4 regions of the Streptomyces sp. NPDC012827 genome follow, and region 1 is predicted to be linked to each of the others. Evidence: riboswitches for the same ligand, from Rfam matches in the RefSeq annotation. Region 1 holds a riboswitch; each other region holds the start of a gene.
What was found. A riboswitch is a leader RNA that binds a small molecule or an ion and turns the genes downstream of it on or off. The one in region 1 is predicted to bind cyclic di-AMP.
Positions count from the first base shown of each region.

Region 2: another riboswitch for cyclic di-AMP. It lies ahead of ACFY60_RS25895 (transglycosylase family protein); the one in region 1 lies ahead of ACFY60_RS26840 (transglycosylase SLT domain-containing protein).
Region 3: another riboswitch for cyclic di-AMP. It lies ahead of ACFY60_RS24545 (peptidoglycan DD-metalloendopeptidase family protein); the one in region 1 lies ahead of ACFY60_RS26840 (transglycosylase SLT domain-containing protein).
Region 4: another riboswitch for cyclic di-AMP. It lies ahead of ACFY60_RS03465 (M23 family metallopeptidase); the one in region 1 lies ahead of ACFY60_RS26840 (transglycosylase SLT domain-containing protein).

Region 1 covers NZ_JBIBBY010000013.1:146,931-152,745, forward strand. The annotation lists gene ACFY60_RS26825 (SIS domain-containing protein) at 1-785, opposite strand, end outside; gene ACFY60_RS26830 (DeoR/GlpR family DNA-binding transcription regulator) at 935-1,738, shown strand; gene ACFY60_RS26835 (hypothetical protein) at 1,793-2,407, opposite strand; cyclic di-AMP (ydaO/yuaA leader) riboswitch at 2,774-2,958, shown strand; gene ACFY60_RS26840 (transglycosylase SLT domain-containing protein) at 2,963-3,817, shown strand; gene ACFY60_RS26845 (alpha/beta family hydrolase) at 3,801-5,141, opposite strand; gene ACFY60_RS26850 (alpha/beta fold hydrolase) at 5,270-5,815, opposite strand, start outside.
Region 2 covers NZ_JBIBBY010000012.1:252,085-257,899, reverse strand. The annotation lists gene ACFY60_RS25910 (DUF501 domain-containing protein) at 1-22, opposite strand, end outside; gene ACFY60_RS25905 (septum formation initiator family protein) at 92-553, opposite strand; gene eno (phosphopyruvate hydratase) at 654-1,940, opposite strand; gene ACFY60_RS25895 (transglycosylase family protein) at 2,205-2,945, opposite strand; cyclic di-AMP (ydaO/yuaA leader) riboswitch at 2,949-3,122, opposite strand; gene ACFY60_RS25890 (transglycosylase family protein) at 3,382-4,449, opposite strand; gene ACFY60_RS25885 (cytochrome P450) at 4,611-5,815, opposite strand, start outside.
Region 3 covers NZ_JBIBBY010000011.1:265,314-271,128, reverse strand. The annotation lists gene ACFY60_RS24560 (STM4012 family radical SAM protein) at 1-51, shown strand, start outside; gene ACFY60_RS24555 (STM4011 family radical SAM protein) at 61-933, shown strand; gene ACFY60_RS24550 (SGNH/GDSL hydrolase family protein) at 941-1,735, opposite strand; gene ACFY60_RS24545 (peptidoglycan DD-metalloendopeptidase family protein) at 1,911-2,876, opposite strand; cyclic di-AMP (ydaO/yuaA leader) riboswitch at 2,881-3,037, opposite strand; gene ACFY60_RS24540 (tyrosine-protein phosphatase) at 3,432-4,253, shown strand; gene ACFY60_RS24535 (DUF6126 family protein) at 4,279-4,434, opposite strand; gene ACFY60_RS24530 (helix-turn-helix domain-containing protein) at 4,530-5,159, opposite strand; gene ACFY60_RS24525 (aspartate aminotransferase family protein) at 5,233-5,815, opposite strand, start outside.
Region 4 covers NZ_JBIBBY010000002.1:18,858-24,672, forward strand. The annotation lists gene lhgO (L-2-hydroxyglutarate oxidase) at 1-440, shown strand, start outside; gene trmB (tRNA (guanosine(46)-N7)-methyltransferase TrmB) at 628-1,368, shown strand; gene ACFY60_RS03460 (PrsW family intramembrane metalloprotease) at 1,465-2,820, shown strand; gene ACFY60_RS03465 (M23 family metallopeptidase) at 2,909-4,057, opposite strand; cyclic di-AMP (ydaO/yuaA leader) riboswitch at 4,069-4,216, opposite strand; gene ACFY60_RS03470 (PP2C family protein-serine/threonine phosphatase) at 4,418-5,614, opposite strand; gene ACFY60_RS03475 (MFS transporter) at 5,781-5,815, opposite strand, start outside.

The DNA.
Region 1 (5,815 bases):
TCCTCCACGGTGCCGCCGACCTTGCGGACCTCGTCCGCGAGCCCGGCGGGCAGGGCGCCGAAGCCCCAGGCCACCCGGCCGGGGCCGGTGATGCTGATGGGCCCGTGGCGGTACTCCATCGCCGGATACGCCTCGGTCCAGGCGCCCGCCGCCTCGCGCATCTTGAGGCCGGCCTCCAGGGCGAGTCCGTAGGTCCAGCCGGTGCCCAGGAAGGTGAGCTGCTCGGCGGAGACGAGCGCCTCGTCCAGGGGGAGGCCGAGGGCCCGTTCGGCGTCGCCCGCCGCCTCCTCCACGGTGGCGACGCCCTCGGGCAGGGCGCCCTCGGACTCCAGGTGGGCACGGAGGAGCGCCAGGGCGGTGGTGGCGAACCGCGTCTGCACGACCGATTCCTCGTCGGCGAAGTCCAGGACGGCGACCGCGTCGGCGAGGTCCATGACGGGGGTGGTGGGGTCGGCCGTCAGGGCTCCGGTCGGCACGTCGCCCCGGAGCCGGGCGAGGACGGCGAGGACCTCGCTCGTCGTGCCGGAGCGGGTGATCGCGAGGACCCGGTCGTAGCGGCGGCCGTACGGGAAGGCGGAGGCGGCGAAGGCGTCGGTCTCCCCGTGGCCGCCGGCCTCGCGCAGCTCCGCGTAGGCCAGGGCCATGAACCAGGAGGTGCCGCAGCCGATGACGGCGACGCGCTCGCCGCGCCGGGGCAGGGCCGTGGTGTGCCGGCCGAGGCTGCGGGCCGCCTGGCGCCAGGTGACGGGCTGGGAGGCGATCTCCGCGGAGGTACGGGAGGTCATGCGGCGCTCCTTGCGACAGAGAGACAGGGAGATGATTGAAGTTGCTCGTATCAAGTCGGATTCAAGCAGATGCACGCAACCACTTTCCAGGTCCCGCGCAGCGCGGCGGTTAGAATCGGACGCGCGGACGAGCGGGAGGAACGGCACACATGGCCAAGCACGAGCGGTGGAACGCGCTCCTCGAACTGCTCGCCGGCTCCGGCAGGGTGGAGGTCGAGGAGGCCGCCGCGGCGCTGGACGTCTCCGCCGCCACGATCCGCCGCGACCTGGACGAACTCGCCGAGCAGCGGCTCCTGGTGCGGACCCGGGGCGGCGCGGTCGCCCACGGCGTCTCGTACGAGCTGCCGCTGCGCTACAAGTCCACGCGGCACGCGCCGGAGAAGCGGCGCATCGCGGCGGCCGTGGCGGATCTGATCGCCCCCGGCGAGGTCGTGGGACTCAACGGGGGTACGACGACGACGGAGGTGGCGCGGGCGCTCGCGGTGCGGTTCGCGGGCGAGCGGGCGGAGACACCGGGTGCCGTCCCCGCCGCACCGGCGCTGACCGTGGTCACCAACGCCCTGAACATCGCCGGCGAGCTGGCCGTGCGGCCGGCGGTCAAGCTGGTCACGACGGGCGGGGTGGCGCGTCCGCAGACGTACGAGCTGGTGGGGCCCCTGACGGCCGGTGTCCTCAGCGAGGTCGTGCTGGACACCGTGGTGCTCGGTGTGGACGGCATCGACGCCGAGCTGGGCGTGATGGCCCATCAGGAGGAGGAGGCGGCCGTCAGCCGCCTGTTCGCCGAGCGCGCGAGCCGGGTCGTGGTCGTGACGGACTCCTCGAAACTGGGCCGGCGGGCGTTCGCCCGCATCTGCGGGATCGACCGTGTCGACCTCCTCGTCACGGACACCGCCGTCCCGGCGGAGGCGGTCACGCGGTTCGGTGAGGCGGGCGTGAAGGTGCTGACCGTCTGACCGGCCGCGCCACCGCCCGCCCTTGGCATCACGGCCGCGAGGACGGGCGGCCGCTCAGTGGCCGGCGCGGGCGGCCCGGCGGGCCGTGGCGTCCAGCAGGGCCAGGGCGTCGGAGGCGGTCCGGCCGGGTGCGCGGTTCCAGGGGCCGATCAGCCCGGTCCAGCCCCGGGCGCGCAGCTCGGTGACGATCCAGGCGGCGGCGTGGTTCATGGTGTCGGCGCTGCCGTAGCCCAGACGGTGGGCGGCGAGCAGGGCGCCGCAGACGCAGCGGGCGCCCCGGGCGTCGCGGAGCCTGTACGGAGCGTTCTGCCAGCCCCATTCCTCCAGAACCTGACGGGCGTAGCCGAGGTGCACCGAGGGGCGCAGATCGCCCTGGCCGATCCGGCGCCACGCGTGCAGGCGGTCCGGGAGCACGGCTCCGACCCGGCCGGGCAGCCGGCGCTCGGCGGGCAGGGCGGGCGGCAGCGCGTCGAGCGCCTCGGCGACGAGCCGGTCCACGGGGACGGACAGGAGGGCACGCCAGTCCCCCGGGCCCGCGTCCTCGCCGGGGGAAGCGGGAGCGGGGCTGTGCCAGTTCTCGACGATCCGCCGCCAGGTCGCGCTCTCGTACAGCGCGGCGGCCTCGCGGTCCAGGGCGTCGGGGCCGAGGAGGGAAGGGGCGGAGGGCATGGGCGGCTCCCGAGGTCGGAGGAGCTCATCCTGCATCCCAAATGTCGACTTCGCGATATTTGCTCCATTCGTGGGCGCGGCATCCTTCCACCCCTTTCGCGCCGTCGCGAGTGGGGGTATTTCGCCCCCTTCTCTTTCGATCGGAATTACAGCGCATATGCGGACATTGCGTTCCGGGTGACGCGTTTCACTTCCCGGCCCGCCCGATCGGGTGCCGGGGACCGCCGGGCCCGGTGCCGCAAGGCCGTTCGGCAGACCGCCGGGAAACAGGATCTTGAATACGGGAATTCCGGGAACTTCTTTTCCGCGCATGCGTGACGCGACGCCTTGTTCCGGGCCCCCTTTCTGGCCTACGGTCACCCCCATTCAGGCGGACCGCCGAATCCTGCCACCGCCTGAAAACCTCCCTTTTCACCCGACGGCAGGAGCGGGGGACCCACGAACACGCCGGTCCGGACTTCCGGAACGGCTCGGGGTGAAGCCGCGTGCGCGCGGCCGGACACCTCCCGTCCGAACCCGACAGCTCACCCCGCAGGCGCCGGAGAGGAACCCGTCATGCCTGCACACGGTAAGCACCGCCGCCCTCGGCGCCGCACCGTCCCCCGTGGTCTCGCCCTCGCCGGTTCGGGCGGCGCGGCGCTGGCCCTGCCGCTGGTCGTGCCCGCCTCGGCCGGCGCCCAGCCGGTCTCCGGGGCCCCACAGACCGCCGCCCACGCGCTCCCTGCCGCGGCCGCCCCCGCCGCGCTTCCCACCGCCCCCGCCGCCCCCGCCGCGACCCGCACCTATACCGTCGTGAAGGGCGACTCCCTTTCCGGCATCGCACGGGAGAAGGGAATTCAAGGCGGCTGGAAGGCTCTTTACCGGGTCAACCGGACCGTGGTGGGTGACAATCCGTCACTCATTCACCCCGGACTCGAACTGACGATTCGTCGGGATTCCGCGAAGGCTCCCGCGGCGAAGTCCCCGGCCGGCGCCACCGAGCGGGCGAGCCGCGGCGAGCGGCGAGCGGCTCCCGGCTCCTCCGGTGCCGCCGCGACTCCGGCCGCCGCTCCCGCGGCCCCTGCCGCCCGGGCCGCCACGACGGCCTACGCCGACAACCTGGACGGCTGGATCCGCGAGTCGCTCGACGTCATGGCCCGGTACGGCATCCCCGGTTCGTACGACGGCATCCTGCGCAATGTGATGCGCGAGTCTTCCGGCAATCCGCGGGCCATCAACCTGTGGGACTCCAACGCCGCGGCCGGCACCCCGTCGAAGGGCCTGCTCCAGGTCATCGAGCCGACCTTCATGGCCTACCACGTGCCGGGCACGTCCATGGACCTCTTCGACCCGGTCGCGAACATCACCGCCGCCTGCAACTACGCGGCGGACCGCTACGGCTCCATCGACAACGTCAACGGCCCGTACTGACCGGAGCGCCCGTCCGGCGTCCGAAGTGCCCGGTGAACCAGGAGGTGGCGAGCTCCGCCACCTCCTCCAGGGCACCCGGCTCCTCGAAGAGGTGGGTGGCGCCGGGCACGACCTCCAGCCGGTTCTCACAGCGCAGCATCGTCCGAGCTGTGCGGTTCAGGTCCAGGACGAGCGTGTCGCGCCCGCCCACCACCAGGAGGGTGGGGGTGTCGACCCGGGCCAGCCGTTCGTGGGCCAGGTCGGGCCGGCCCCCGCGCGAGACGATCGCCACGGGCCGGGCCCCGGCCCCGCCGCCCTCACCGCCCGGCTCGGCCGCCGCCCACAGGGCGGCGGCCGCTCCCGTGCTCGCGCCGAACCAGCCGAGCGGCAGCCCCAGGGCCACCGGCTCCGCCGCGAGCCACTCCGTGGCCCTGGACAGGCGTCCGGCGAGCATCGGGGTGTCGAAGACGAGCCGCCGGTCGGCCGCCTCCTCCTCCGTGAGCAGGTCGAAGAGGAGCGTGCCGAGCCCCGCCCGGTTCAGGGCCCCGGCCACCGCGCGATTGCGGGAGCTGTGCCGGCCGCTGCCGCTGCCGTGGGCGAACACGACGATGCCACGTGCGTCCTCGGGGACGGCCAGCCGCCCGGCGAGGGCGCCCCCGCCCTCCGGCAGGGGGATCCGCACGTCCGTCTCCTGGACGACGGGTCCGTGCACCGCCCGGTTGCGCGCGAGCCGGGCGACGACCTCCTCGTCGGAGGTCGGGGAGAAGTCCTCGTAGAACTGGCCGACGGCGGTGAACCCGTCGGGCGTGTGGACGCAGACGGTCTCGTCCGCCTCCCCGCCGAGGCGGGTGGTCCAGCCGCGCGGGGCGACCGGGACGGCGAACACGATCCGTGCCGCGCCCCGGGCACGGACCACCCGGCAGGCCGCGAGCGCGGTGGCCCCGGTCGCGAGCCCGTCGTCGACCACGAGAACCGTCCTGCCGTCGAGCGGTGCGGGCCGGTGCCCGCCCCGGTAGCGGCGCGCGCGCCGCTCCAGCTCGGCGCGCTCGCGCTCCTCCACCGCCGCGAGGTCGCCCGGTCCCACCCGGGCGTCACGGAGCACCTGGTCGTTCAGGACCCTGATGCCGCCCTCACCGAGGGCGCCCATCGCGACCTCGGGCCGGTACGGCACGCCCAGCTTCCGTACCACGCAGAGGTCGAGCGGTGCGCCGAGGGCGTCGGCGACCTCGGCGGCCACCGGCACCCCGCCCCGGGGCAGCCCGAGGACGGTGACGTCGAGGGCCGCGAGGTGGCCGAGGCGGGCGGCGAGCCGCCGTCCCGCGTCGGTCCGGTCCGTGAAGTACATGCTCGGCCGCCTTCCGCCGTCCGCGTGCGCCGCGGCTGCCGGGCGGGGCCGGGTCGGCCTCCCCGCCCGTTCTCCAGGGTAGGCACGTCCCCACCGGCTTCCGCATCCCCGGTGGGGCGGGAGGCCGGTCAGGCGGCGAGGAAGGCCTCGATGGCCTCGGCGAGGGCTTCCGGAGTCTCCTCGGGCGCGTAGTGGCCCGCGTCCTCGAGGACCTGGAGGCGGGCGTTGGGGTACCAGCGCAGCCAGGTGGCCTCCATCGCGTCCGCGCCGAGGGCGGGGTCGTGAGCGCCCACGACGAGCAGGACGGGCACCGGGTTGTCGCGGACGCGCTCGTGGAAGTCGGCGCGTGCCCAGGAGTCCAGATAGGCACGGAAGGCGGTGGCCGAGGAGCGGTTCAGGGACCGTTCGACGCGCGCGCCGAGCCAGGTGTCGTCGTACCGTCCGCCGGTGGTGCGGTCGATGATGGCGCGCCGGTTCGCGGGTTCGGAGGCGGCACCGGCGAAGAGTTCCCAGGTCTCGGCGTCCAGCGGGAAGCCCGCGGCGGAGACCGGTGAGATGCCCACGAGGGACCGGACGCGACCGGGAGCGTCGAGGAGCATCACCTGGGCGGCCTTCGCGCCCATGGAGTGGCCGATGACGGTGAAGGAGTCCCAGCCCAGGTCGTCGGCGACGGC
Region 2 (5,815 bases), on a different contig from region 1:
TCTGCGGAGGGGGCGTTTCCATGTCTGCCTTGGTCGTCGGGGTCGTACGGGATCAAAGGGGGCGTACGGGTCGGTCGGCCGTACGGGTCGGTCAGGGGCGGTCGGCGCGGTCCACGCCGTCCCACAGGTTGTCGTACCAGGGGCGGTCCGCCGGGCCGTGGCCGCTGCGGGGCCGCGGCTCCGCGCCGGGGTCGTCGACGGTGAACCCGGTCTCGCCGGGCAGCACGTAGTGGAGGTGCTCGCGGGCGAGGCGGCGGACGTAGGCCGGGTCCTGGAGGCGGGCCTTCTCGTCCCGCAGCTCCTCGACCCGCCGGGCGGCCTCGGCGGCCTTCCGCTCCTGCTCGGCGATCTCGCCCTGCTGGGAGACGTAGCTCCTTATCGGATAGGCGAGCGCCACGACGAGGGAGCAGACGACGAGGGCGAGGAAGGCCGCGCGGCCGGTGAGCCGGGAACGGCGGGCCTGGCGGCGGCTCTGGGAGCGGTAGACGCGGGCGGCGGTCTGCTCACCGAGCAGCCTGATCCTGGTCGCGGTGGAGAACCGGTCCCGGGCCATGTGCGCGCCTCCCCTTCACGTGCGTACGTCCCCGCACACGGTACGGGACCGCATGCGGGGACGTACGGATACGGGCTGTGTCAGCCCTTGTGCCGGTGCCTCAGTTCGCCGGGCGGAACCGCGGGAACGCGCTGCGGCCGGCGTAGACCGCGGCGTCGTCCAGGATCTCCTCGATGCGCAGGAGCTGGTTGTACTTGGCGACGCGCTCGGAGCGGGCCGGGGCACCGGTCTTGATCTGGCCGCAGTTGGTGGCGACGGCCAGGTCGGCGATGGTGACGTCCTCGGTCTCGCCGGAGCGGTGGGACATCATGCACTTGAAGCCGTTGCGCTGGGCCAGCTCGACGGCGTCCAGGGTCTCGGTCAGCGAGCCGATCTGGTTGACCTTGACGAGCAGCGCGTTGGCGGCGCCCTCCTCGATGCCGCGGGCGAGGCGCTCCGGGTTGGTGACGAAGAGGTCGTCGCCGACCAGCTGGACGCGGGAGCCCAGCTTCTCGGTGATGGTCTTCCAGCCGTCCCAGTCGTCCTCGAACAGCGGGTCCTCGATGGAGACCAGCGGGTACGCGTCGACGAGCTCCGCGTAGTAGTCGGTCATCTCGGCGGCGGAGCGGGCCTTGCCCTCGAACTCGTAGGAGCCGTCCTTGTAGAACTCGGAGGCGGCGACGTCGAGCGCGAGCGCGATGTCCTTGCCGGGCGTGTAGCCGGCCTGCTTGATGGCCTCGAGGATGAGGTCGAGGGCCTCGCGGTTGGAGCCCAGGTTCGGGGCGAAGCCGCCCTCGTCGCCGAGGCCGGTGGAGAGGCCCTTGGTCTTCAGGACGGACTTGAGGGTGTGGTAGACCTCGGTGCCCCAGCGGAGGGCCTCGGAGAAGGACTCCGCGCCGATCGGGGCGATCATGAACTCCTGGATGTCCACGTTCGAGTCGGCGTGCGACCCGCCGTTCAGGATGTTCATCATCGGAACGGGCAGCAGGTGCGCGTTCGGGCCGCCCAGGTAGCGGAAGAGGGGGAGGTCGCTGGCCTCGGAGGCGGCGTGCGCGACGGCGAGGGAGACGCCGAGGATGGCGTTGGCGCCGAGCGAGGACTTGTCGGGGGTGGCGTCCAGGTCGAACATGGCCTGGTCGATCAGGCGCTGCTCGGTGGCGTCGTAGCCGACGAGCTCCGGGCCGATCTGCTCGATGACGGCCAGGACGGCCTTCTCGACGCCCTTGCCGAGGTAGCGGTTCTGGTCGCCGTCACGGAGCTCGAGGGCCTCGAACGCACCGGTGGAGGCACCGGACGGGACGGCAGCACGGCCGGTGCTGCCGTCGTCGAGGCCGACCTCGACCTCGACCGTGGGGTTGCCTCGGGAGTCCAGGATTTCCCGGGCTACGACGACGTCGATGGACGGCACGAGCATCTCCTTCTGGGATGTGACGCTAGGTGTGACGCATACGGCGCAAGGCTCGTTCGCCTTGCGACAAGAGCCTAACCGGCCCGGGGGCTCCGGCCCGCCGGGCGCCCGCCCCGTGGGACGAAAAAGGACCCGGGGGCATGCATCCCGGGACGAACCGCCCGCGGGTACTCATGGGTAACAGACGGAACCCCGGTCCGGCGTGCACGGGGGGCACGCCGGACCGGGGTGGTCACCGCGGGAGGTTCGTCAGGGCCGCGAGGCTCACTTCAGGTGGAGCTGCTGGCCCGGGTAGATGAGGTCGGCGTCCTCGACGACGTCCTGGTTGAGGTCGTAGAGGGTGGCCCAGCCGCCCTTGACGCCGTGCGCCTGGGCGATGGTGGCGAGGGTGTCACCGGCCGCGACCTTGTACTCGCCGTCACCCTTCTTGACCTTCTTGCCGGTCGGGGTGGTGACGGTCTTGCGGCGCTCCTGCGGAGCGGCCTGGGCGGTGACGCTCTTGGAGGTCTCGCGGGCGGTCGCCTTCGGAGCCGTGCGCTTGGTGCTGCGCGTGGTCGGCTGCTCGGAGCGGCGCTCGGGCGAGGTGGTGGTGCCGGTCGGCTTCTGGGTCTCGGTGGTGCCGCCGCTGTAGGTGGCGCGGGAGAGGCCGACGCCGCAGCTCGGCCAGGCGCCCTTGCCCTGGCCCGCGAGGACCTTCTCGGCGATGGCGATCTGCTGCGACTTCGAGGCCAGGTTGGCGGTGGAGGCGTAGGCGGTGCCGCCGTACGCGGCCCACGTGGAGGCCGAGAACTGCAGGCCGCCGTAGTAGCCGTTGCCCGTGTTGATGGACCAGTTGCCGCCGGACTCGCACTGGGCGACGCGGTCCCACTCGGAGGCGGTGGCGGCCGAGGCGGTGCCCGTGGCCATCAGCGGGGCGGCGACGGCGGCACCGGTGACGCCGACGAGCGTGACGACCTGGGTGGCCTTGGAGGGACGGCGGTGTTTGCCCTTGCCGGAAAACAGCATGGAGATTCTCCTCACCGACGCCTGCGAGGTGAGCTGTCGGGTTCGGGCCGAAGAGTTGCCCGGCCGCGTGTCCTAGCACGCGGCTTCACCCCAAGCCGAACGTCGGTCGTCCTTCTCGACGACCGGGGCCGGCACTTACCTTGGGTCCCCCGCTCCTGCCTACGGCGCTTACGCGACGACTGTTCCCATCGGCCGGCGGCAGGACTCGGCGTTCTCGGTCGACGGGGCCCGCGGTGGCGAGCGATGACGACCGTAGCCACACTCCTGCCGGAAGTTCAAAGGGGCGCATTGCGGAAATAACGCCCCTACCGTCCTTCCGGCGGAGGGTGTTTGCGCAGGTGAGAGGTCACGGAATCAAATCTTCCGCACAAGCCGCGCCAGTTGGGGCGAAGAGATCCATGTCTCACTTGAGCAGAACCGGACATTACCTCTCGAACTACCCGGCCGACGGCGCCGAACCGATCGTCAGATCAAGGCTCTGACCAGGCAGGATGAGGTCCGGATCGGTGCCCACCGTCCGCCGGTTGGCGTCATAGAGGGCGGTCCAGCCTCCGGGGAGTTGCCGCTCCTGCGCGATGACGGTCAGGTTGTCCCCGGGGCGCACCGTGTAGGCGTCCGAAGTGTCCTGACTGTCCGTTGCGTCCACTCCGGTCGGCGACGCATCGACGACCGGAGCCTTTGCCGGAGTTTCAGACTTCTTGTCCGTCGGTGCGGCATGACGACCTGCTTCGGCAGAAGTGTCCGTCTTGCCGGTTTCCTCCGGGGCGGCGTCACCCCGGTGCTTGCCGGTGCCGGGCGCGCTCGACGGAGCGTCACCTTCCGCCGTACGGGGCTTTTCGGGCGTTCCGGAGGTTCCGGGCGTGTCGGAGGTGCCGGGAGCCGTCGGCGCGCTCGGTGCGGCCGGGTGGGTGGAGGCACCCGGCGCGGCCGGGTGGGTGGAGGCGTCCGGGGCGGCGGTCGTCCCGGCCGCTCCCGGCGTCCGGGAGGCCGTGGGGGCGTCCGGGGCCGAGGAGGCCGCGGGAGCGCCGGAGGCCCGCGGTACGGGCACCGAGGAGGCCGGGGAGGACGGAGAGACCTGCGCGGCGGGCGAGGCGGGCGAGGCGGTCGGCGTGCCGGCCGTGCGGTTCGACTCCGGGGCGGGGCCCGTCTCCTCGGGCAGCGTGACGGCCGGCCCCGGGTTCACGCCCGGCGCCTTCCCGTCGTTGCCCAGCCCGGCGATCGGGGCGCAGGTGGCCCAGTCGGTCGCGCCCGAGGCGAGCGCCTTCTCGGCCACCACGATCTGCTGGGCGCGGCTGGCCAGGTCGGCGCTGGGGGCGTAGGCGAGCCCGCCGTGCCGCTCCCAGCTCTCCTGGGTGAACTGGAGCCCGCCGTACATCCCGTTGCCGAAGTTGGCACTCCACTGGCCGCCCGACTCGCACTCGGCCACCCGGTCCCAGGTGGCCGCGTCGGCGGCGGAGGCGGATCCGGTGGCGAGCAGCGGCAGCGCCATGGCGGATCCGGTCACGCCCGCCGCGACGACGAGAGCGGGGGCCTGACGGGGTCGACGGTGTCGTCCGTTCCCGGAGCGCATACGTACGCCTTTCGCGTGACGGCTGAAGACTGCCGCGAAACGTAGCGGCATTCGAACGTCCGTCACAAGTCGGTCGCCCCGCGATCACGTGAAGATCACACTTCTGACGAACCCTCAGCCGGAGCCACCCGTACGGAAGGGGTGAATTCCACCGGAAGCGTGCGCAAACCGCGCATGATGAGCCCGCCGCGCCACCGCAGTTCGGCCGGGTCGGCGGCGAGCCGCAGGTCCGGCAGCCGGGTCAGCAGGGCGGCCAGGGCCACCTGTCCCTCCAGGCGCGCGAGCGGCGCGCCGACGCAGTAGTGGATGCCGTGCCCGTACCCCAGGTGCTGGTTGTCCCGCCGCGCCAGGTCCAGGGTGTCCGGCTCCGTGAACCGTGCCGGGTCCCGGTCGGCGGCGGCCAGGACCACCAGGACCGGGTCGCCCGCCGGGATCGCCTGCCCGCCGATGCTCAGGTCCCGGGTCGCGTACCGCCAGGTCGCCAGCTCCACCGGCCCGTCGAACCGCAGCAGCTCCTCGACCCCCGTCTCCAGGAGTCCGGTCTCACCGGCCGCCAGGGAGGCCTGGAGCCGCTCGCGCTGCTCCGGGTGCCGCAGCAGCTGGTAGGTGCCGTTGCCGATGAGGTTGATGGTGGTTTCGAAACCGGCGAAAAGCAGGACGAAACACATGGCCGTGGCCTCGGCCTCGGTGAGGTGGTCGCCGTGGTCGCCGGCCCGGATGAGGCCGGAGATCAGGTCGTCGCCGAGGTCCTGCCGCTTGCGGTGGATCAGCTCGGCGAGGTAGCCCCGGATCTTCTTCACCGACCGGGCGACGCCGCCGCGCGGCCCGCCGCCGTGCCGGATCATCATCCCCGCCCAGTCCCGGAGGTCGTCCTGGTCCTCGGCGGGCACGCCCAGCAGGTCGCAGATGGCGTAGATGGGCAGGGGGAAGGCGAAGTCGTGGATGAGGTCCGCCTCCCCCTTCTCCGCGAAGCCGTCGATGAGCCGGTCGGTCAGCTCCCGCACGCGCGGGGCGAACTCCGCGACCCTGCGCGGGGTGAAGGCCTTGGAGACGAGCCGGCGCAGCCGGGTGTGGTCGGGCGGGTCGATGTTGAGCAGGTGCGTCATCAGCCCCGCGCTGCGCTCGCCCGGAATGCCGGTCTTGCCCGGTTCGGCGTGGTGGACGGGGTTCTTGGAGAGCCGCTGGTCGGCGAGGGCCTGCCGGGCGTCCGCGTACCGGGTGACGAGCCAGGCCTCGACCCCGCTGGGCAGCCGAGTCCGGTGAACGGGGGCGTGCTCCCGCAGCCAGGCGTAGGCCGGAT
Region 3 (5,815 bases), on a different contig from region 1:
CTCTTCTCCCCCGCCGTGCGGGCCGCCATGGCCGCCTACGAGCCGAAGTAGGGGCGGGGTGTGGATCTGACGCTGCTCTACCGGGGGCCGCTCGCCTCCTGCGACTTCGACTGCCCGTACTGCCCGTTCGCCAAGCGGCGCGACAGCCCCGAGCGGCTGCGGGCCGACCGGGCGGCCCTGGAGCGGTTCACCGGGTGGGTGGCGGAGCAGCGGGGCGACCGGCTGCGGATCCTGTTCACCCCGTGGGGCGAGGGGCTGGTGCGCTCCTGGTACCGGCGGGCGCTCGTGGAGCTGTCGCGGCTGCCGCACGTCGAACGGGTGGCCATCCAGACGAACCTGAGCTGCCGCACCGACTGGCTGGCGGAGGCCGACCGGGACACGGTGGCGCTGTGGTGCACGTACCACCCGGGGCAGACGCCGTACGACCGGTTCCTCGGCAAGTGCCGTGACCTCGCCGGGCGGGGGGTGCGTTTCAGCGTCGGGGTGGTCGGGCTGCCGGCGCACCGCGAGGAGGCACGGCGGCTGCGCGCGGACCTGCCGCCGCACGTCTACTTGTGGGTGAACGCGGCCGAGGGGTACGCGTACACCGACGCGGAGGCCGGTGCCTGGGCGGAGATCGATCCCCTGTTCCCGTACAGCAGGCATCCGCACCGCTCGGGCGGCCTGCCGTGCCGCACCGGCGAGTCGGTGGTGTCGGTGGACGGCGAGGGGACGGTGCGGCGCTGCCACTTCGTCAGGGCCGAGCTGGGCAATCTGTACGACGGTTCGTACCGTGCCGCGCTGCGGCCGCGTGTCTGTCCCCTCGCCGTCTGCGACTGCCACATCGGTTACGTCCACCTGGAGACGCTGCCGCTGTACGACGTGTTCGCGGGCGGGGTCCTGGAGCGGATCCCCACCGGTTTCCCCGCCCTCCCCCGGATTCCGGGGGCATGAAACCCGGCTACAGGGGCATGAGGTCGGGGCGCTTGGCCTCCACGTGGTCGCCCGAGCTCTCGCCGCGCAGCCGCCGCCCGATCCAGGGGACCAGGTACTGCTTGGCCCAGTGGATGTCGTCGCGGCGTACCTCGAGGGTGCCGCGCGGGGGCACCGGCGGCCACGGCTGGTCCGGGTCGGCGGGCACCGGCAGGCCGAGGACCTGGGCGGCGCGCAGGGCGACCCGGGTGTGGCCGTCGGGCGAGAGGTGCAGGCGGTCGCTGTCCCAGGCGCGCCGGTCCTGGACGGAGCGCAGCGACCACAGGTCGAGGACCGGGCAGCCGTAGCGGTCCGCGATGGCCCGGACGTGCGCGGTGTAGGTGGCGATCTTGCCGCGCAGGTGCCGGAGCACGGGCACGTCGCGGGTGTCGAAGCCGGTGGTCACCATGACCGTGCCGACGGAGGAGGTGAGGTCGGCGACGGCGCGCTCGAAGCGCGCGGCCACGTCGTCGGGGTCGGTGCCGGGGCGGATGATGTCGTTGCCGCCGGCGCAGAAGGTCACCAGGTCGGGGGCGAGTTCCTTCGCCCGCGGGACCTGTTCCGCGACGATCTGGTCGAGAAGGCGCCCCCGTACGGCCAGGTTGGCGTAGCGGAAGTCCTCGGGTTCCGGCAGCTGGTCGGCGAGGAGGACCGCGAACCGGTCCGCCCAGCCGATGTACGTCCCGCCGGGGCCGGGGTCTCCGACGCCCTCGGTGAAGCTGTCACCGATCGCCGCGTACGACCCGAATGCGTTCTTGTCTGTTGATCTCGAATCGTCTGCCACGGGAGCACATCCTTCCTTCCGGGATGTGACCTACGCGACCGTAAGGAGGGGTTGACGGCGGGTGACATATGCCACCGATAAAGATTTCCCCAAGACCGGAACAAACCGGTGGCCCGGCACAGGAGTGCCGGGCCACCGCGGAGCCTGATCGCGCGCGCTTCTCGAGCGCGGCGGGTCAGAGGGAGACGCCGTGCTGGCGGAGGTAGGCCAGCGGGTCGATGTCGGAGCCGTAGCTGGGCGAGGTCCGGATCTCGAAGTGCAGGTGCGGGCCGGTGGAGTTGCCGGTCGAGCCGGAGAGGCCGATCTGCTGGCCGCCGCTGACGGACTGGCCGGCGGAGACGGCCAGGGAGGAGAGGTGGGCGTACTGCGAGTAGTTGCCGTCGGCGTGCTGGATGACGACCTCGTTGCCGTAGGCACCGCTCCACCCGGCGGAGACGACCGTACCGGCGCCGACGGCGCGGACGGTGGTGCCGGAGGAGGCGATGAAGTCGGCACCGGTGTGGTAGCCGGAGGACCACATGGAGCCGGAGGCGCGGTACGGGGTGGAGACGCCACCGGCGACCGGGGCGACCCAGCCGGAGGAGGCCGTGGAGCTGCCGGTGGACGGCGCCGCGGTGGAGGTGGTGGCCGGGGCGGAGGCGCGCTCGCTGCTCCGGGAGGCGCGGGACTGCTCCTTCTTCGGGGCGGCCTTGCGCTCGGTCTTCGGGGCGGCCTTGCGCTCCGCCTTGGGAGCGGCCTTCGGCGCGGCGGCGTTCTCGCCGTTCAGCGTCAGCTTCATCCCGGGCAGGATCAGGGACGGGTCCTCGCCGACGACCTGGCGGTTGTCCGCGTACAGCTCCTGCCAGCCGCCCTCGACACCCTGCTCGGTGGCGATCTTGGACAGGTAGTCGCCGCTGACGACGGAGTACGTCCTCGGCGCGGCCTTCTTCGCGGCGGGCGCGGCCTGGGCGGTCTGCGCCACCTGCGCGGCGGCCACGGCGTGGGTCTGGACGGCGGCGGCCGGGGCGGCCTGCTCGGCGGCGTGGGCGCCGGTCGCGCCCAGGAGCGGAAGCGCGACGACGGCGCCTCCGGTGCCGGCGGCGACGAAACCGCGGGTGAGGGAATTGATCTTCGGTCGGCGGTGCTTACCCTTCGCGGGCATGGCGAATTCCTCTCCGGCGCCTGCGAGGTGAGCTGTCGGGTTCGGACTGGAGATGTCCGGCCGCGTGTCCACGCGACTTCACCCCGAGCCGTCCTGCGTCGCGGGACCGGCGTACTTCCTGGGTCCCCCGCTCCTGCCACGCGAGTGGGCTGGGTATGAATTCCGGTCGGTGGCAGGATTCGGCGGTCCGACCGGAGTGACGGTGACGCTAGACGAGGGGGGTCGGCGGGAACAAGCCGTTCTTTTTCCACGGCATTCACCTCCGGCGTTCTCCGCCGGAATTCCGGTCACCCTCCGTGGACCACGGACCCTCGATCCCCCTTTCGCACAGGGCAATTGCTCCGGGCGGGCGGCCACGATGCGTCACCTCTATGACCCTGCTCACGCACGACAACCCATCTCGCCTGCAACCGGCGCGAGTTACCCGCAATGCCTCAATTCGGACAGATCCCTCATTCCTGTCCGAGGGGGTGCGTCAGGCGGGGTCCTCCCTGGATGATTGCGCCAGAAACCCCACGCGTGTCGGCCACCGAACGCCTACTTCCAGGAGCATCCGTGACGCAGCAGCTGCCGCAGATCCCGCCCACCGCGGCGGACGAGCCCCGGCTCACCGGGGTCCGCAACTTCCGGGACGTGGGCGGCCTGCCGACGGCCGACGGGCGCGCCGTGCGCCCCGGTCGCCTCTTCCGCAGCGGCCACCTCGCCCACGCGACCGAGGAGGACGCCGTCTTCCTCGCCTCACTGGGCCTGCACACGGTCTTCGACTTCCGCAACGAGGCCGACCGGCGGGTGGAGGGCCCGGACGTCGAGCTGCCCGGCGTGCGGAACGTGAACATACCCCTGAACGACCCGGCCGACGGCAAGGAGTTCTGGAAGCTCGTCCGGGGCGGGGACCTCGCGCAGCTCCGGGAGATCCTGGGCGACGGCAAGGCCGCCGCCCGGATGTCCGATTCGTACCGGAAGATGATTGTCGAGCGGACGGCGGAGCACAGCAGGATCCTGCATTCCATGGCCGAGGAGAGCGTTCCGGCACTGATGCACTGCGCGGCGGGCAAGGACCGCGCCGGGCTGTCGATCGCGATCACCCTGCTCGCCCTCGGCGTCGAGCGGGAGGCCATCGAGGCGGACTACGCGTTGTCGAACGACCCGCACCGCCGCTACAAGGTGCGCCGCAGCTCCACCGCCCCGGACGCGATGTCGCCGGAGGTGATGGAGCTGCTGAGCCCGCTGTTCGACGCGCGGGTGGAGTACCTGCGGGCGGCGTTCGAGACGATCGACGCGACCTGGGGCTCGACGGAGGCCTATCTCACCCAGGGCCTGGGGCTGTCCGCCCGGACCCGCGAGCTGCTGCGGGAACGCCTGCTCACGGAGGCGTGACCCGACCGGCCCCGGCACGCCGCGCTCACTGGTTCCGGCCGCCGAACAGGAACAGCAGGTAGAGGAAGCCGGCGAAGAGGTGCCCCGCGATCAGATAGGCGAAGAGGCGGAGCACCAGCCCCTTGGGGAACTTACCGCCGCCGCGTTCCTCGCCGGTCACCGGTGCGGACTTGTCGGACATATCGGTCCTTTCCTGAGGAATCGTCACAGGTTCCTCGTCAGGGTCGGGTCGTCGCCGGTCGTCGCGGAGTCGCCCGCGCGGGCCGGCGGGGGGCGTCAGCGGAGGTGCGGACTTCCGTCGCCGAGGCAGAGTTCGGCGACGGGACTCTGCATCAGGGTGTGGACGAAGAGCAGCTCGGCGCCGGATCGGGTGGCGGCGCCGATGCGGTGCGGGGTCAGCGAGTCGAAGTGCGCGCTGTCACCCGGATCGAGGACGTGCACGGTCTCGCCGAGCGCGAGCCGCACCCGCCCCTCCAGGACGTGGATCCACTCCTCCCCCGGGTGGACCCGCACGATGTCGGCCCGGGTGGCGTGGGGGACGTGGACCCGCAGGGCCTGGAGGGCGCGCCCGGCGCCGCCCGCCTGGCGGTAGATCCAGCCGTCCGCCTCGACCGGCTCGGAGCGTCCGGCCCGGACGACGGGGTCGTGCTCGGGCGGCGCCTCGCCGAGGAGGGCCGAGACCGTCGTACCGTAGGTACGGGCCAGGGCGAGGAGCATCGGCAGCGAGGGCTGCCGGTTCCCCGTCTCCAGGCGCGAGAGGTGGGCCGGGGAGAGCCCGGCACGCTGCGCCGCGGCCTCCAGGGTGAGCCCGCGGCGGCGGCGCAGGGCCCGCAGCTGGGGGGCGACGTCGGGGACGGCGCCGGGCGGGGCGGGGTCCGGGGAGTCTCCCCCGGGGGCGTGGTCCATGCGTCCATTGCGCCAGGATCGTGCCTCCGAGGCAACTTTCTTGCCCCGGAGGCAAAATCCATGCCGCCGCCGCTCAGCGCTGGGCGACCGCCTGCTGTACGAGTGTCCTCCCGAAGTCCCACATCAGCCCGCCGCCCCCGTGGGCCTCGTCCATGACCGCCGTGAACGCCGTGACGAAGCGGTCCACGTCGGCCTCGTCGACGACCAGCGGCGGGATCAGTTTGATCACCTCCAGGTGGTCGCCGGAGACCTGGGTGAGGATCCGGTGCCGCTGGAGCAGCGGGACGACCACCATCTGGGCGAAGAGTCCCTTGCGGGCCGCCTGGAGCATCGCCCAGCGCCCCCGCAGCCCCAGCGAGGTGGGCCGGCCGAACTCGATGCCGATCATCAGTCCGCGGCCGCGGACCTCGTGGAGGAGCTCGTACCGCGGGACGAGCTCCCTGAGCCGCCCGAGGAGCAGGTCCCCGATCCGCCGGACGTGGGCGATCGTGCCCTCGCTCTCCATCACCGAGAGGACCGCGAGCCCGGCGGCCATGGCCTGGGCGTTGGAGCCGAAGCTCGCCGAGTGGACCAGGACCCGGTCCATGGAGGAGTAGACCTTCTTGAAGATCCAGTCCTTGCCGAGGGTGGCCCCCACCGGCACGTAGCCGCCGGAG
Region 4 (5,815 bases), on a different contig from region 1:
TCGGCGTGCACCTGACCCGGGGCATCGACGGCGGCGTCCACGTCGGGCCGAACGCGGTCCCGGCGCTCGCCCGGGAGGGGTACGGATGGTCCGTCGTCCGCCCCCGCGAACTGGTCGGCACGCTGGCCTGGCCGGGCTCCTGGGCGATCGCCCGGCAGCACTGGAGACACGGGGCCGGTGAGGTGCGGCGCTCCCTGTCGAAGCGGGCGTTCACCGAGGAGGTGCGGCGGATGCTGCCGGTCGTGGAGGAGTCGGATCTGCGGCCCGCCCCCGCGGGGGTACGGGCGCAGGCGGTGCTGCGGGACGGGACGCTGGTGGACGATTTCCTGATCCGGGAGGCACCCCGCACGGTCCACGTGCTCAACGCGCCCTCCCCGGCGGCGACCGCGGCCCTGCCGATCGGCCGCGACATCGCCGCCCGGGCCCTGGCGCACCTGTAGGGACCGCACCGCCGACGGCCCCGGCTCCCGGCCGTCCCCGGCTCCCGGCGGGTCGCCGTCCGTGCGGGGCTGCCCGGCGGCTCGGCGGCGTCGTGCCGGGCAGGCGGGGGCGCCGTAGGATTGGCGCATTGTGGGTGAGCAGCCAGAGAACGTCAGTCAGCAGAACATCGCACGCCGCGGCAGCCGGATGTTCGCGCCCGGAGAAGGGCCCTCGCCCGACCCCGCCGGCGCGCACTTCGAGCGGCGGATCCGGAGCTTCCAGCCCCGCCGCAGCCGGGTGACCGCCGGGCAGGCGGAGGCGATGCTGAGGCGGTGGCCCGACTGGGGTCTCGACATCGACGGCAAACGGGTCCTGGACCTCGGCGAGATGTTCGGCGGGCTGCCGGTCGTCCTGGAGATCGGCTTCGGGATGGGCGAGGCGACCGCGCAGATGGCCGCCGCCGACCCCGGCACCGGCATCCTCGCCGTCGACGTGCACACCCCCGGCCAGGGCAACCTGCTCGGCCTCGCCGACCGCAACGGGCTCACCAACGTCCGCGTGGCCAACGGCGACGCGATCATCCTGCTCCGCGAGATGCTCACCGAGGACTCCCTCGACGGCTGCCGCGTCTACTTCCCGGACCCCTGGCCCAAGAAGCGGCACCACAAGCGCCGCCTGATCCAGCCCGACTTCCTCACGCTGCTCGCGACCCGGCTCAGGCCCGGCGGGGTGCTGCACTGCGCCACCGACTGGGAGCCGTACGCCGAGCAGATGCTGGACGTCCTCTCCGCCCACCCGGACTTCGAGAACACCGTGCCCGACGGCGGTTACGCCCCCCGGCCGGCCTTCCGCCCGCTCACCCGCTTCGAGGGGCAGGGGCTGGACAAGGGCCACGTCGTCCACGACCTCCTCTTCGCCCGGAAGCGGCGGGACCGGGACGACCGGTAGCGACCCCCGGACGGTCAGGGCCCGTACGGCCGGGCCGGGACAGCCTGGCCCGTAACCCCGTCGCCGCTGTCGGCGGCCCTCGTTAGGGTCGTCGACGTGTCCCAGTCGCCCGCCGAAGCCCCCGCGTCCGAACACCCCGCCCACGGCGGAGCCGCCGCGCCCGTTCCGCACCGCGCCCCGGGGGACCCCGCCTTCCCGGTCGCCGCGGACCGCTCCCAGTGGCGCTACCGGCCGCGCCGCGCGTTCTGGCGCAGCCGGCTGGTCCGGGCCGTCGCCGTGATCACCGTGCTGGCGCTCTGCGCCCTGGTCATCCTGGCGCTGGTCCGCGAACAGACCGGCACCGAGGGCTTCCTGGTGGGCCTCGGCCTCGCCGTGCTCCCCGTACCGCTGCTCATGGCCGCCTTCCGCTGGCTCGACCGGGTGGAGCCGGGCCCGTGGAAGAACCTGCTGTTCGCCTTCGCCTGGGGCGCCTTCGCCGCCGCGCTCGTCGCGATCCTGGCCAACTCCTTCGCGGTCCGCTGGATCGCGACCGCCACCGCCGACCCGGACGCGGCGGACAACCTGGGCGCCACCGTCATCGCGCCGGTGGTGGAGGAGAGCGCGAAGGCCGCCGCGATCCTGCTCCTGTTCCTCTTCCGCAGACGCGACTTCGGCGGCCCCGTCGACGGGGTGGTGGCCGCCGGGTTCACCGCCACCGGCTTCGCCTTCACCGAGAACATCCTCTACCTGGGGAACGCCTTCGGCGAGGACCAGGAGTTCGGCACCTCAGGACTCGGGTCGGTCACCGCCGCGACCTTCTTCGTCCGGGTCGTCATGTCCCCCTTCGCCCACCCGCTGTTCACGGTCCTGACCGGCCTCGGCTTCGGTTTCGCCGCGCTCGCCCCCCGCGGCAGGCGGCTGCGGAAGGTACTGCTGCCGCTCGCCGGACTGCTCCTCGCCATGGGGGTCCACGCCCTCTGGAACGGCTCGGCCACCTTCGGCGGCCCGCTCGCCTTCTACGCCGTGTACGCGGTCTTCATGGTTCCGGCCTTCGGGCTGCTGACCTGGCTCGCCGTGTGGAGCCGGCAGCGCGAACTGCGCACGATCTCGCGGGTGCTCCCGGCGTACGCGGCGGCCGGCTGGCTCGCCCCCGCCGAACCTCCGGCACTCTCCTCCCTGCGCGCCCGCCAGGTGGCCCGCGCCTACGCCGCCCGCGCGTACGGGCCCGAGGCGGCGCGGGCGGTGGGCGAGTACGAGTCGTTCGCGACGACCCTCGCGTTCCTGCGGGACCGGGCCCGGCGCGGGGTGGCGGGCCCGGACTTCACGGCGCGGGAGCAGGAGCTGCTGCACCATCTGTGGCAGCGCCGCCCGGTCGCCTCCCCGGCGCTCACGTACGCGGCGCGGGCCACCGGGCTGGCGTGGGCGCCGCCGCAGTATCTGGACTACGGCGACTTCAATCCGTACCGGAGCTGATCACACGCCGGGGGACCGGCGCGCCTGATCCGGGAACACCGGCGGGCATGTTCCGGGATTTTCGAGGTAGACGGTCCCCGTGCTGCTGCTAGAGCGACAGACCCTTGGAGCGGAGCCACTGCGCCGGGTCGATGCCGTCGCCGCCGGGCGTGTGGACCTCCAGGTGGAGGTGGGGGCCGGTGACGTTGCCGGTGGCGCCGACGCGGCCGATGGTCTCGCCGGTGCCGACGGTCTGGCCCGCCGCGACGGTCATCGAGGAGAGGTGGCAGTACCAGATCTCGGTGCCGTCGGCGAGCTGCAGCACGATCCGGTAGCCGTAGGAGCCGGACCAGCCGGCCGAGGTGATGGTGCCGCCGTGCACGGCCTTGAGCGGGGTGCCGGTGGGCGCCGCGAAGTCGAGACCGGTGTGGTAGCCGGAGGACCACATGTTGCCGGACTGCATGTAGGTGGAGGTCAGGGTGTACGAGGAGAGGGGCATCGCGTAGTCGGCGGCGAGCTTCGCCAGGCGCTCCGCCTCGGCCTTCTCCGCCGCGATCCGCTCCGCCTCGGCCTTGGCCTCGGCCTCCGCCCTGGCCTTCGCCTCCGCTTCCGCCTTGGCCTTCGCCTCGGCCTCGGCGGCCGCCTTCTCGGCGGCGGCGCGGGCGTCGGCGGCGGCCCTCTCGGCGGCGGCGCGCTCCGCGGCCTCCCGCTCGGCGGCGTCGGCGGAGGTCTGCTGCTGCTCGGCCTGCTGGAGGATGCGCGCGCGCAGCGCCTCGCCCGCGTCGGCGGCTCCGGCCGTGGGCCCGGCCGTGCCGGTCGCGGCGCTCGCGGTGGCGGCCGCCGTGGTGCTCTCCTCGGAGAGCGTGGTGTACGCGGCGGCGGTGAGCGGGTTCGGGTTGGCGCGCTCGGCGCTGACCGGCTCGGGTGCCTCGTCGGGAAGCAGGTCGCCGACGCCGGGCAGGTCGTGGGCGTCCGGCAGACCGAGGTCCGGAAGGTCCGGGAGCGATATGGCGACCGGGGGCCTGTCCTGCGCGGTGGCGAGACCGCCCGCGCCGACGGCCGCGATGACGCCGACGCCGAGGACGGTGGAGGAACGGGCAAAGTTGGAGCGCTGCTTGACGACGCGGTGACGGCCGCCGGAGCGGCTCTCGGCGCGGAGGGTTCCCTCGGTCGGGTTCCACTCCCCGGCGGAGCCGGCGGCACCCGCGCCGCCGAAGGGATCGAACGAGGCCTCGGGTGCAGGGGTGTTGGACGCCACGGAGGCGCGCTCCTTTCCTTCCTTCTCGCCTACCGGGTTAGCTGACGGGTTCGGAGCAGGAAGGTCTCCTACGGGCGGTTTCGCACGAGGTGCGAGGGGCCCGATTCACCCCAAGTGGTGGTTCCCCGGTTCCCTTTCGGGATTCGGCGCGTGCGCACGGTGTCGCCTCTTGCGACGACTGGGACGACCGCGCTGCGTTATCGAACGTTAATAGAGACGAGGGTCCTATTCCAAGCCGTTCCCGGTGATCGTTCATTGAATTGGCAGGGAATCGCCCGAGTTGACCCCCTCTCAAAACGGAAGCCCCGTCCACACTAAAACTGACGGTAAGTCAATTGTTATCACTGGGAGACCTCTCGGTCACGGGTGGTGACGGCGCCCACCGCCGGGCGCCACCACCGGCATCGTCCGGCGCCGCTCCGGCTGTCCGGTCGCCGGCCGGCTCACCGCGAGGAGCGCCATGTCGTCCGTCGCCCCGCCGCCCGTGTGCCGCCGTACGTCGTCCACGAGCGCGTCGAGGAGTTCCTCCGGCCCCGGGAAGATCCGCCCGGCCAGCCGCTCCGCCGGATCGTAGAAGACGCCCTGCGCGTTCCGCGCCTCCGAGAGCCCGTCGGTGTAGAGGAGGAGGGTGGCGCCCGGCGGGTAGGCCCGCTCGTCGGCCCGGTCCGGCCAGGCCGCCAGCTCGCCCATGCCGAGCGGCAGGGCCGCCTGGCCCGGCTCCAGCGTCTCCAGGCCGCCGTTCGCCCGCAGCAGCAGCGGGGGCGGATGTCCCCGGTTCACGATCCGTACGACCCCGGCGCCCGGCGGCACCTCCGCCAGGACCGCCGTCGTGAATCCCTCGAAGGCGTCGAGCCCGTGCCGCCGGGTGCCCTCCCGGGCCAGGGCCCGTTCGAGTCGCTGCGCCACCCCCTCCAGGGTCCGTTCCTGCTCGGCGGCCTCCCGGAACGCGCCGATCACCACGGCCACGGCCTCGACCGCGTCCAGGCCCTTCCCCCGTACGTCCCCGACGATCAGCCGCACCCCGTGCGGGGTGTCCTGGACGGCGAAGAGGTCGCCGCCGATGAACGCGTCCGCCTGCGCCGCCTCGTACCGCGCCGCGCAGTGGAGCCCGCCGATCCGTTCGGCCGGCGTCGGCAGCACCGCCTTCTGCGCCGTCTCCGCGATGACGCGCGCGGAGGCGAGCCGCTCCCCGCTGATCCGGACGACCCGGTTGATCAGCAGGCCGAGCGCCGAGACGGTCATGACGGTGAGGGCCTCGGTGAGGGACGGGACCTCGGTGAGGGTGTCGTTGTAGGCGTGCAGACCGAGGCAGGCGAGGACGGCGGCGATGCCCGTGAGCAGGGTCGTCAGGGTGGAGAAGAACGGCGCGGCGATGAGCGGGGCAGCCGAGAACATCGGCGCGGCCGTGAACTGGGGCGGCGTCGACAGGTCGAAGACGGCACCGCCCGCGATGACCAGCGGGGGCAGCGCCCGGAGGAAGCGGCGCGCACCGCGGTACGGGCGGCGGGGCTCGTCGTCCCGCCGCCCGTCACCCGTCGCTCCCAGAGGGTGCCCCACCTGTGCTCTCCTGCCCGGTCGATACCGGCCGCGGCCCGTACCGCGCCCTCCCAGGGTCCCCGCGCCCCCGCCGGGCGGCGACTCCCGGACGGCCGACCGGGGGACCCGGGCGATCAAGGAGCCCCGGGACGCCCAGGGCGTCGACCGGCCGGAAGGAGCCGGGCGATCAGGCGGGGCCGGGCTTCGACGACTCCGGCGGCG